Regions from separate parts of the Streptomyces sp. NPDC030183 genome, predicted to be linked through region 3. Evidence: predicted binding sites of a transcription regulator. Region 3 holds the regulator's gene; each other region holds the start of a gene.
The links. Region 3 encodes HspR, which represses chaperone genes until heat shock. Its sites were predicted from a motif close to TTGAGNNNNNNNNNCTCAA; they were not measured.

Region 1 (4,189 bases), on a different contig from region 3:
CGTCCCGTCGGCCGGCGGCGCGTCCGAACGGGCCGTCCCGCCGCCCGTGCCCGACCACGTACCGCCGCTGGGGCCGACGCTGCTGAAGGTCTTCGGCGTCGTCACCTCGCAGAGCATCAGCGCCGAGCTGAGCGCCCTGGCCGCCCACAACGAGCGGGTCAGGAGCAGGCTGCGGGCGGAGACCCGGCTGGCCCGGATGGCGGTACGGGGCGCCGACCTCGGCGACGAGGACCTGCGCCGCGAACACCGCGCGAAGCATGTCCGGGTGCTGGCCCGGGCCGTCGCCGAGGAGACCCTGGCCCAGATGATCGCCTGCGGCGCCGGCCCCGCGGACCGCCCGGTCGGGTTCGGCCCCGATCTGGACCGGCTCACGACCGCGGCGGCGGCCGTCGTCGAAAGCGGTGATCCGCCGCCGGAGGCCCTGCCGGAGGGCACGGCCGTCTTCGACGCGCTGGCCCGTTTCGGGCGGCCGCTGCTCGACGCGGGCAAGGCCACCGTGCTGCGGCTGCTGCGGGAGAGCGGCGCGCAGGCGCCGCCCGACACCCGTACGGCCGTCGAGGCACAGGTCGGACAGGTGCACGCCGCGATGCCAAAGCGGAGGGCGCCGGACCTCCGGGCGAAGGTACGGCCGGTCGTCGAGGCGGTGCTGGGCCGCGTCCCCGCGGACGGCGACCCGGTGGGCGCCGTGATCCAGGCCCCCGGCTGGGCCGACGCGATCACCGGACAGCTGCCCACCGCGGAGGAACTGCCGGACCTGGCGGACGCCTGGCGGACGATGGTCGGCGCGGTCCTCGACACGCTGCGGCGGTTCCCCGGCCCCGCGCGGGGCGACGGCGACCCGGCCGCGGACTGGAGGGTTCTGCTGGCGTACCTGGTCGGCTCCGAAGCCGGCACCGGTGTCGGGCCCGGGGACGGGCCGGCCGATCCGCCGCCCTCCGACGTCGTCGCGCGGCGGCTGTTCGATCTGCTCGCCGCCCAGCGGGTGATCTTCCCTGACGAGCCGGCCGCCCGGCAGCGCGTGGAGCTGGTCCAGATGAGCGCCGACACCCGCAGCCTGCTCGACGACCGCCAGACAGCCGAACAGAAGCTCACCGGTTTGCAGCTCCATCACTTCGGGGCCTTCTTCAAGCGGTCCTGGCGGGCCAACGACTGGATGTGGGGCCGCCTGGACGGCGCCGGATGGCTGGTCCACGTGCTGCTGTCCCCGCAGCGCCTGAAGCAGCTCGCGGACGAGGGCGTGCCCGTGGGGGAGCGGCTGCGGGAGATCGCCGGGACCGAGGCGCCGAGGGGGGTGTTCACCGCCGGGCCCCAGGGGGAGTCCGCCGAGCTGGCCTTCCTCACGGCGGACGACGCGGCACCCACGCCGGCGAGCCTGCCGCTCACGTCGATGTGGGTGGCCCTCGCCCTCCAGCGGCTGATCGCGGCGGAGGAACTGCCCTGCGTGGCCGAGCAGGCGGAGGCGGACCGGAAGGCGGGTGGCGCCCTGGCCGCGGCGGACTTCCTGAAGCACTACCGGGCGCGGTACCCCGACTCCCGGCGGCCGGTCGACCCGGAGACCGTCGGCGAGTTCCTCCGCGCCTGCCGGGTCTCCGAGGAGACCTTCCGAGGGGAGAAGGACAGCAGGCTTCTGGAGAACACCGTCTCGCACACCGCCGTGGTGACGGCGAACGCGGTCCGCACAGCGGTCGACCGGTGGTCCTGGCGTCTGCTCTTCGGCGGTGTGAGCGGGGCCCTGCGCCTGGCGCACGCCGTGCGCAGACGTACCTAGGCCGAGACCGCGCGCCCCATCGAGCCGCAACCCCCACGCCCCATTGACAAGAGGCCACTCAAGTTTTGTGCTGGTGGTAGGGGTCACGGGAAGGGGACGGCGATGGGGCGTGCGGTCGGGATCGATCTCGGGACGACGAACTCGGTGGTGGCCGTGCTGGAAGGCGGTGAACCGACCGTCGTCGCGAACGCGGAGGGCCAGCGGACCACTCCCTCCGTGGTGGCCTTCGCCAAGAACGGCGAGGTCCTCGTGGGCGAGGTCGCCAAGCGGCAGGCCGTCACGAACGTGGAGCGCACCGCGCGCTCCGTCAAACGCCACATGGGCGACGGAGCCTGGCGTTTCCCCGAACAGGGCTCCGTGGACGGCACCCGTCTGCGGGCCCAGGAACTGTCCGCGCGTGTGCTGCAGAAGCTGAAGCGGGACGCGGAGTCGTACCTCGGCGACGACGTCACCGACGCGGTGATCACCGTCCCCGCGTACTTCGACGACTCCCAGCGGCAGGCCACCAAGGAAGCGGGGGAGATCGCGGGCCTCAAGGTCCTGCGGATCATCAACGAGCCGACGGCCGCGGCCCTCGCGTACGGCCTCGACCGGGGCGAGGAGCAGACCGTCCTCGTCTTCGACCTCGGCGGCGGCACCTTCGACGTCTCGCTGCTGGAGATCGGGGACGGGGTCATCGAGGTCAAGGCCACCAACGGCGACACGCGTCTCGGCGGCGACGACTGGGACCAGCGGGTCGTCGAGTACCTCGTCAAGAAGTTCCAGGGCCAGTACGGCATCGACCTCGGCAAGGACAAGATGGCGCTGCAACGGCTCCGGGAGGGCGCCGAGAAGGCCAAGATCGAGCTGTCCAGCTCCTCCGAGACCTCCATCAACCTCCCGTACGTCACCGCCTCCTCCGAGGGGCCGCTGCACCTGGAGGAGCGGCTGACGCGTGCCCAGTTCCAGGAGCTGACGGCCGATCTGCTCGACCGCTGCAGGACGCCGTTCCACCAGGCCGTGAAGGACGCCGGGGTGAAGCTCTCGGCGATCGACCACGTCATCCTCGTCGGCGGCTCGACGCGGATGCCCGCCGTGACCGATCTGGTGAAGGAACTCACCGGGAAGGAGCCGCACAAGGGCGTGAACCCGGACGAGGTGGTGGCCGTGGGCGCCGCGCTCCAGGCGGGTGTCATCCGCGGCGACGTGAAGGACGTCCTGCTGCTCGACGTCACCCCGCTGTCCCTGGGCATCGAGACCAAGGGCGGCATCATGACCAAGCTGATCGAGCGCAACACCACGATCCCGACCCGGCGTTCGGAGATCTTCACCACGGCCGTCGACAACCAGCCCTCGGTCGGCATCCAGGTCTACCAGGGCGAGCGGGAGATCGCCGCGTACAACAAGAAGCTGGGCGTCTTCGACCTGACGGGGCTGCCGCCGGCGCCGCGCGGGGTGCCGCAGATCGAGGTGGCGTTCGACATCGACGCCAACGGGATCATGCACGTCTCCGCCAAGGACCTGGCCACCGGCCGGGAGCAGAAGATGACGGTCACCGGGGGCTCGGCCCTGGCGAAGGACGACATCGACCGCATGATGCGGGAGGCGGAGCAGTACGCCGAGGAGGACCGCAAGCGGCGCGACGCCGCCGAGACCCGCAACCAGGCGGAGCAACTCGTCTACCAGACCGAGCGGTTCCTCCGTGACAACCAGGAGCGGGTGCCGGCCGACGTCCGCGGCGAGGTCGAGGCCGCAGTGACCGAGCTGAAGGGGCTCCTCGACCACCCCGAGGACACGGCCGCCCTCCGGGCCGGCATCGACAAGCTCGCCACGGTGAGCCAGCGCATGGGCCAGGCGATGTACGCGAACGCCTCCGGCCCCCAGACCGACGAACCCCGCGCCACCCCCGACCCCGCCGGTGAGGAGGGCGTCGTGGACGCGGAGATCGTCGACGACGAGAAGAACACGAAGGGCGGCGCGACCTGACGGAGCCGGCGGGCCCCGTCCACGACGCGGCGGCGCTCAGGCGCCGGCCGTGTCGACCCGCTCCGGGGCGCCGCCGCCCCTTTCCCGGTGCCAGGCCGCCGCGAACATCTCGTGCAGGGGGGCGGGCGGCAGTATGCGGCCGAAGGGGGAGGCGATCTGGTCGCCCCACAGCGGGCGCACCCCGTACGCGCGCAGCTTCACGGTTTCGAGGGGCAGAGGAGGGGCCTTCAGCTCGGTCCACTCCCCGGGCAGGAACAGGGTCCGGCCGACGCGCGCCCGCTTGGCCGCGACGACCGCGCCGGTGGCGAGGAGTTCTTCCCGGACCTGCGCGTGCCGCTTGGTCGACCAGCCGTTCCACCGTCGTACGTCGCGGTCCGTGGGCGCGGCCAGTGTGGCCAGTTGGAGGTACAGGGCGGCGGCGTCCGCGCCGACCGCGAGTTCCCCCGCCGCTCGTGC
Region 2 (4,189 bases), on a different contig from region 3:
CCGGTGTGGAACGGGCGGCGCGGCCTTTCGGGGTCGACCAGGGGCAATCAACGGTCACGCCTTGTCGGGTCGGTCGGGAGCGCAGAACCCGCCTCCCGCGTCCCTGGCGTCTGCTCCCCACCCCCTCCGGTACGCCCTTCACCTTCTGGTACCTGGCCCTGCTGATGGTGACCTCCGCCGTCGCCGAGTACGCGGACCCGGATCTCGTCCACGCCCTCCACCAGGGGTTCAGCACGGACGTGGCGCATCTCGTGGGCGCCCCCGTACCGGTGCTGGTCGCGAGCGCGCTGTGGATCGCCGGCGGGGTGGCGTCGCCGTACGCGCTGGGCTTCGTGCTCGTGCTGACCGCGCTGGAACGCCGGATCGGCGGTCGGTGGACGGCCGCGGTCTTCCTCTCGGGCCATGTCCTCGCCACCCTCGCCACGGAGGTCCCGGTCGCCCTGACCGTCCTGACCGGCGGGCTGCCCGGCAGCTCACTGCACCGCCTCGACTACGGGATCAGCTTCGGCGTGGCGGCGAGTGTGGGCGCGCTGGCGGGCCTGCTGCCGTGGTGGTCGCGCTGGCCGCTGCTGCTCGCCTTCGGCTGGATGCTCGTGGAGGACCTGATCGCCTTCACGGACCCGATGACCAACTGGGGGCACCTGATCGCCCTCGCGATCGGGGTCGCCACCTGGCCGGTGGTACGACGGTGGCGGCGGCCGTCCCCGGCCCGCGACGCCCGAAGGCCACACCCCGTGCCCCCGGTGAAGGCTGCCGCCTAGGCGGCCGGTCGGCCGTCGAACCGTGCCGTCGTCAGTGGGGCGACCGTCGTCCAGCCCAGGGACTCGTACAGGGCCCGGCCCTCCGGTGTGCCGCCCAGTACGCCGAGCTCCGCGCCCTGTTCGAGCGCGGCCCGCGTCAGGGTGCGCATGACGAGCGTGCCGAGTCCCCGGCGGCGGTGGGACGCGGACGTCTCGATCTGGTCCACGACAGCCGTCCGCCCGGTCGGGGCGATCTGTCCGCGCGCGGCCCAGGAGCCGTCCGGTGCGGCGACCATCACGCGGATCACACCGCCCCGGGCCCAGGTGCGCAGGCGGTAGCCCTCCGGGACGGTGGCGGCCGGTGGCTCCTGCGCGCTCAGGGGTACGGCCATCAGCCAGCCCGGCTCCGGGTCCACCCACCAGCTCTCGCCCAGCCAGGGGGCGACCCTCGACGCCTCGGCGAAGACCTTGAGCCACACCCCGGACCCGGTGACCGAGTCGGCCACCTTCCGGACCGTCCCCTCCTCGACGTCGTCGTGCGTCGCCGCGAGGACATGGCGGGTGACGTGAGCGGCCGTGCCGTTGTCGATCGTGTAGCCCCAGGGCTCCACCACCGGAGGCGCCGCCCCGCGTGAGACGACCCAGCCGTCGACCCAGGCCCGCACGATTCCGTCCACTGTCGCCCCCGCGTGTATCTGGATGGGTGGAGTTAGGTGATGCCAATGCTCGCTGTAATGGGTGATAGCGCCAACAGGGTATTACCCTCGGCTCCCGTCTGTCTCCGGGTCACCGCGGTGTCCTCTGATCGCCCACAGCGAACACCCCGTCCCTCGGGGAACATCCGAAGGCTCATGTGCATTGAGTCGGCATAGCTCAACTTGAATGCCGAGGGAGAGATCATGGCTTCGATGTCCGCACCGCTCACCCTGCCCGTACTGCCGCTCGACGACGAGGTCGTGCTGCCCGGCATGGTGGTTCCGCTGGACCTCAATGACACGGACGTACGGGCCGCGGTGGAGGCCGCGCAGGCGGCGGCGCGGACCGAACGCGGCAAGCCGCGGGTGCTGTTGGTGCCGCGGATCGACGGCGCGTACGCGAGCACGGGCGTGCTCGGCACCGTCGAGCAGGTGGGGCGGCTGGCCGACGGCGACCCGGGCGCGCTGATCCGGGGCCGCGGCCGCGTGAGGATCGGCGCCGGGACCACCGGGCCCGGGGCCGCGCTCTGGGTCGAGGGGACCAGCGTCGAGGAGAGCGTGCCGGAGCCGCTGCCCGGCCATGTCGCCGAACTCGTCAAGGAGTACAAGGCCCTCGCCACCAGTTGGCTGCGCAAGCGCGGCGCCTGGCAGGTCGTGGACCGGGTGCAGGCGATCGACGACGTCTCCGCGCTGGCCGACAACTCCGGGTACTCCCCGTTCCTGACCACCGATCAGAAGGTGCAGCTGCTGGAGACGGCCGACCCGGTCGCCCGGCTGAAGCTCGCCACCCAGCAGCTCCGCGACCACCTCGCCGAGCAGGACGTCGCCGAGACCATCGCCAAGGACGTCCAGGAGGGCGTCGACAAGCAGCAGAGGGAGTTCCTGCTGCGGCGTCAGCTCGAAGCGGTCCGCAAGGAACTGCGCGAGCTGAACGGCGAGAAGGAGGGCGAGGAGTCCGACGACTACCGCGCCCGGGTCGAGGCCGCCGACCTGCCCGAGAAGGTCCGGGAGGCCGCGCTCAAGGAGGTCGACAAGCTGGAGCGGTCCAGCGACCAGTCCCCCGAGGGCGGCTGGATCCGCACCTGGCTCGACACCGTGCTCGAACTGCCCTGGAACGAGCGGACCGAGGACGCCTACGACATCCAGGGCGCGAAGGGCGTCCTGGACGCCGAGCACGCGGGCCTGGAGGACGTGAAGGAGCGGATCACCGAGTACCTCGCCGTGCGCAAGCGGCGCTCCGACCGCGGGCTCGGTGTCGTCGGCGGCCGGCGCGGCGGCGCCGTGCTCGCCCTCGTCGGGCCGCCCGGCGTCGGCAAGACCAGCCTCGGCGAGTCCGTGGCGCACGCCATGGGCCGCAAGTTCGTCCGGGTCGCCCTCGGCGGCGTACGGGACGAGGCGGAGATCCGCGGTCACCGGCGCACGTACGTGGGCGCGCTGCCCGGCCGGATCGTCCGCGCCATCAAGGAGGCGGGCTCGATGAACCCGGTCGTCCTGCTCGACGAGATCGACAAGGTCGGCTCCGACTTCCGGGGCGACCCGGCCGCCGCGCTGCTCGAAGTCCTCGACCCCGCGCAGAACCACACCTTCCGGGACCACTACCTGGAGGTGGAGCTGGACCTCAGCGACGTCGTCTTCCTCGCCACGGCCAACGTCCTGGAAGCCATCCCCGAGGCGCTGCTCGACCGTATGGAACTGGTCCGGCTGGACGGCTACACGGAGGACGAGAAGGTCGTCATCGCCCGGGACCACCTGGTGCCGCGGCAGCTGGAGCGGGCCGGGCTCGACGCCGAGGAGGTGACCCTCGACGAGAGCGCGCTGCGCAAGCTCGCCGGCGAGTACACCCGCGAGGCCGGCGTGCGGAACCTGGAGCGGTCGGTCGCCCGGCTGCTGCGCAAGGTGGCCGCCCAGCACGAACTGGGCGAGCGGGAGCTGCCGTTCACCGTCACCGACGCCGACCTGCGCGCACTGATCGGGCGCCCGCACCACGTGCCCGAGTCGGCCCAGGACCCGGCGGAGCGGCGTACGGCCGTCCCCGGTGTGGCGACGGGGCTCGCGGTCACCGGCGCGGGCGGCGACGTCCTCTACGTCGAGGCGTCGCTGGCCGACCCGGAGACGGGCGCGGCGGGTCTGACGCTCACCGGGCAGCTGGGCGACGTGATGAAGGAGTCCGCGCAGATCGCGCTCTCCTTCCTGCGCTCGCACGGCGCCGAACTGGAACTGCCCGTCGCCGATCTGAAGGACCGGGGCGTGCACATCCACTTCCCGGCGGGCGCGGTGCCCAAGGACGGGCCGAGCGCCGGTGTCACCATGACGACGGCCCTGGCCTCGCTGCTGTCCGGCCGGCTGGTCCGCACGGATGTGGCGATGACCGGTGAGGTCTCGCTCACCGGGCGGGTCCTGCCCATCGGCGGCGTCAAGCAGAAGCTGCTCGCCGCGCACCGGGCCGGGGTCACCACGGTGATCATCCCCAAGCGCAACGAGCCCGACCTGGACGACGTCCCCGCCGAGGTCCTCGACAAGCTGGAGGTCCACGCCGTCACCGACGTCCGCCAGGTGCTGGAACTGGCCCTCGCCCCGGCGGAGGTGGCGGTCCCGGCGGCGGCCTGACGAAGACACGGCGACACGGCGACACGGCGGTACGACCACCCGACGGTATGACCGCACGACGGGACGGCCGCCCGGCGCACGGGCGGCCCCGTGAAGCTCCGGTGGTGACGTGACGGACATCCGCCGGACGAGGGAAGGCCCGGGTCC
Region 3 (4,189 bases):
GGACGCCCCGAGGGCGGTCGCGGTACGGCGCAGGGCGGTACGACGCATACGGCTGCTGCCGGTCGTGCTGGTCTTACGGGCGTTCACATCAAGGGCCTTCCGGGCGTGGGTCGGCACTGAGACCCAGGTGGCTGAAAGCCAACGCGCTGATCACCGCAGCGTCAAGGAGTAATCACTTAACGAGATGACAACAGCGTTGTGTGGTCTCGGTGTGAAGAGGGTAAAGCAACGGGCTGCCGGTGCCCACGCGCGCCCTTCCCACGCGGGGAGGCGGGCGACGGTGCCGGAAAGGACCCCGCGCGAACGACCGCCCCCGCCGTGCGCGTTGACGAGCCGCCGGGCCCCGGGAGGGCGGTCGGCTGACGCCGGGGGCCGCGAACCGCGCAGGTCAGAGAGGGTGACCGGGCTCACGGACGAGGCTCGGGCACGGCCCGACAGACGGACAAGGACATGTGAGAGAAGAACGGGACGATCATCGCGTACGGGCGCCCGGCGCACCGTCCCGCGGCCCCCGTGCCGGGCGCCCGCGGGTGGCGGACGTCACTCCGTACGGCCGTGCCGCCGGGCCGGGCCACGAAGACCGCCGGGCCGCGGCCGCACCGGCCCCGACCCGGCTGGCCGGTCACGGTGAGTGACCGGGGCCCGCCCCCGGGGGCCCGTCCTCTCAGCCCTCGGCCCACTTCCGCAGCAGCGCCTCGCGCTCCTCGCGCCGGGGTGTTCCCTCGGCGGCGTGCGCGCGCCCCCAGTCCTCCAGAGCGCCGATGTCGGCCGTGCCGTCCACGAGGCGGTTCAGGAGGGCGACGGAGAGGTCGTACTCGGACTCGACGTAACCGCCGACGGCCGCCGCCGTGTACGCCTCCAGTTCGACGGTGGTCCCGTCGGCGGTCTCCAGGTGCACCTCGAAGGCGGCCGGGCTGCCACCGCCGCCGGCCACGGCGCTGAGTGCGACGTCCACGGCCGCGGTGACCATCAGCCGCCCGGCGGACCGGATCCGCACGTACCGCGTGGCGACCGACCGCAGGTCCGCCCACCGCCACTCGCCGCCCTGGTCCACACCGAGCCCCACGACGCCGTCCCGGGTCAGCCGCAGCCCACGCCCGGCCCCTTCGGGCTCCGCCCCGACGTACACCCCGCCGTCCTCGGCGATCCAGAACAGCCCGACCATGGCCATGAGTTGCCTCCCCAAAAACACAAGCGCCCTACATGTATCGCCTGGTGAGACACCACCCAGGGCCGGATGGTTCAGTCGGGGGAGAACCATCGTCATCCCATCAGGGGCCAGGGTCGATTCGCGAGGTGAGCTGTGATTACGACGGTTCCCATCGGTGGCTGGTTCTGGGAGACCAAGGCACAGCAACCCGGTGACGACCCCGCCGAGCGATGCACACAGCAGGCGCTTGACGTATGGCAGGTCCTGCTGGGTTGCGGCCACACCTCGCTGCCAGGCAGCGGCTCACCGACGGCCCTCAGTCCGTGGTCTGCTGCCGCTTCGGACGCCACACCACCAGCGCGCTCGTCTGCTGCGCCTGCTGGTACGGCACCAGGTCGCGCCGGTACGACGCGTGCACCGCCGCCTCGCGCTGCTGCATCGCCGCGGCGGCGCCGTCGAGCGCGGTCTCCAGCTCGACGACCCTCGCCTGGAGGGCGGCGACCTGGTTCTCCAGCTCGATGATGCGCTTGATGCCGGCCAGGTTGATGCCCTCGTCCTGCGACAACTGCTGGACGGTGCGCAGCAGTTCGATGTCACGGGCCGAGTAGCGCCGGCCGCGCCCGGCGGTGCGGTCGGGCGAGACCAGACCGAGGCGGTCGTACTGGCGCAGGGTCTGCGGGTGCAGACCGGAGAGCTGGGCGGCCACCGAGATGACGTACACCGGTGTCTCTTCCGTCAGCTCATAGGGGTTTCGTCGGCGACCGTCCATCTCCGTCATGCTCCCTTCGCGGCCTGGAACAGCTCCGCCCGCGGGTCCTCGCCCGCGGTCGCTTCGCGATACGCCTCCAAGGCGTCACGAGCCTTCCCCGACAGGTCCTTCGGGACACTCACCTCGACCGTGATCAGGAGGTCCCCGCGGGTGCCGTCCTTGCGGACCGCTCCCTTGCCGCGGGCCCGCATCGTACGGCCGTTCGGGGTGCCCGGGGGCAGCTTCAGGGTGACCGGCGGGCCGCCCAGGGTCGGGACCCTGACCTCACCGCCGAGCGCCGCCTCCGGATACGTCACCGGGACCGTCACCGTGAGGTTGTCGTCCTTGCGGCCGAACACGGGGTGCGCGTCGACGTGCACGACCACGTACAGGTCGCCCGCGGGGCCGCCGCGCTCACCGGGCGCGCCCTTGCCGCGCAGCCGGATCCGCTGCCCGTCGGCGACGCCGGCGGGGATGCGGACCTGCATGGTGCGGGAGGACTTGGCCCGGCCGGAGCCCTTGCAGATGTCGCAGGGGTTCTCGGCGATCAGGCCGCGGCCCCGGCAGTCGGGGCAGGGATCCGTCAGGGAGAAGCCGCCGCCGGAGCCCCGCGCGACCTGGCCGGTGCCGACGCACGTCGGGCACACCCGGGGGGTGCCGTTGGCGTCGCCGGTGCCCGAACAGGCCTTGCACGGGGACTGCGAGGACATCCGCAGCGGGACGGTGGCGCCCTCGATGGCCTCGGTGAAGCTCAGCGTGACCTCGGACTCGATGTCCTGGCCGCGCCGGGGCTGCACCCGCGTGGTGCCGGAGCCGCCCCGGTTGAACAGGCCCCCGAAGACATCACCGAGTCCGCCGCCGAAGCCGCCCGCTCCCTGTCCGCCCTGGGCGCCGCCTCCGAAGAGGTCGCCCAGGTCGAAGTTGAACGTGCCGCCGCCGGCGCCGGGGCCCGGACGGAAGCCGCCGTTGCCGAAGAGCGCGCGGGCCTCGTCGTACTCCTTGCGCTTCTTGGGGTCGCCGAGGACGTCGTTCGCCTCGGAGATCTCCTTGAACCGCTCCTCGGCCCTGGCGTTGCCCTTGTTGGCGTCCGGGTGGAACTCGCGGGCGAGCTTCCGGTACGCCTTCTTGATCTCGGCCTCGGTGGCGTCCTTGGGGACGCCGAGGACCTTGTAGTAGTCCTTCTCGATGAAGTCCTTGGTACTCATCCCCGACGTCCCTCCTTCCCCTTGTTCTTCGCGTCGTTCGCGTCGTAGACGTCAGCCCTCGTCCGGGCCACCGTTCTCCTTGTCGTCGGCCGTCTCCGCGGACTCGGAGTCCGCCTTGACTGTCTGCGCCCCCGGCTGGGGTTCGGCCACGGCCACCCGCGCGGGGCGGATGGTCCGCTCGCCGATGCGATACCCCGGCTGCAGAATCGCCACGCACGTCGTCTCGGTGACGTCCGGCGCGTAGCTGTGCATCAGGGCCTCGTGGATCGTCGGGTCGAAGGGCTCGCCCTCCTTGCCGAACTGCTGCAGACCCATCTTCGCCGCGACGGTCTCCAGCGACTCGGCGACGGACTTGAACCCGCCGACGAGTTCGCCGTGCTCGCGCGCGCGGCCGATGTCGTCGAGCACGGGCAGGAGCTCGGTCAGGAGGTTCGCCACGGCGATCTCCTTGACCGTGATCCGGTCCCGCTCGACCCGCCGACGGTAGTTCTGGTACTCGGCCTGGAGCCGCTGGAGGTCCGCCGTGCGCTCACCGAGCGCCGTACGCACCTGGTCCAGCTGGGCCGTCAGGCCGGCCACCTGGGCAGCCGCCGCCGCGTCCCCGGCCGGGGCCGCCCCCTCCTGGGGGGCGGCCTTCGGCTCGGCGTCCTCGGAGCCGGAGGAGGGGACGTCGGGCTGCTGCGGCTGACCTTTCGGCTGCTGCTCGTCGAAGCCCGGGGTCTCCTCCGTCACGCGGCACCGTCCTTCCGGTCCTCGTCGACGATCTCGGCGTCGACGACGTCGTCGTCGGCCTTGGCGCCGCCGGCGGCGGCACCCTCGGGACCGCCCGCGGCCTGCGCGGCCTGGGCGTCGGCGTACAGGGCCTGGCCGAGCTTCTGCGACACGGCGGCGACCTTCTCGGTGGCCGTGCGGATCTCGGCGGTGTCCTCGCCCTTGAGGACTTCCTTCAGCTCGGCGACGGCGGCCTCGACCTCGGTCTTGATCTCGCCGGGGACCTTGTCCTCGTTGTCCTTGAGGAACTTCTCCGTCTGGTAGACGAGCTGCTCGCCCTGGTTGCGGGTCTCGGCGGCCTCGCGGCGCTTCTGG

Region 1: dnaK (molecular chaperone DnaK) is a predicted target of HspR. The motif match lies at 1,812-1,830, and genes of this name have one in related genera.
Region 2: lon (endopeptidase La) is a predicted target of HspR. The motif match lies at 1,599-1,617, and genes of this name have one in related genera.

The regions. Positions count from the first base shown of each region.
Region 1 is NZ_JBVIBK010000022.1:1,729-5,917, forward strand. It holds gene ACZ4Z2_RS25435 (patatin-like protein) at 1-1,768, shown strand, start outside; gene dnaK (molecular chaperone DnaK) at 1,871-3,733, shown strand; gene ACZ4Z2_RS25445 (hypothetical protein) at 3,770-4,189, opposite strand, start outside.
Region 2 is NZ_JBVIBK010000023.1:135,555-139,743, reverse strand. It holds gene ACZ4Z2_RS26825 (rhomboid-like protein) at 6-761, shown strand; gene ACZ4Z2_RS26820 (GNAT family N-acetyltransferase) at 758-1,417, opposite strand; gene lon (endopeptidase La) at 1,640-4,042, shown strand.
Region 3 is NZ_JBVIBK010000015.1:26,006-30,194, reverse strand. It holds gene ACZ4Z2_RS19245 (sugar ABC transporter substrate-binding protein) at 1-87, opposite strand, end outside; gene ACZ4Z2_RS19240 (hypothetical protein) at 665-1,171, opposite strand; gene ACZ4Z2_RS19235 (heat shock protein transcriptional repressor HspR) at 1,467-1,919, opposite strand; gene dnaJ (molecular chaperone DnaJ) at 1,925-3,103, opposite strand; gene grpE (nucleotide exchange factor GrpE) at 3,155-3,835, opposite strand; gene dnaK (molecular chaperone DnaK) at 3,832-4,189, opposite strand, start outside.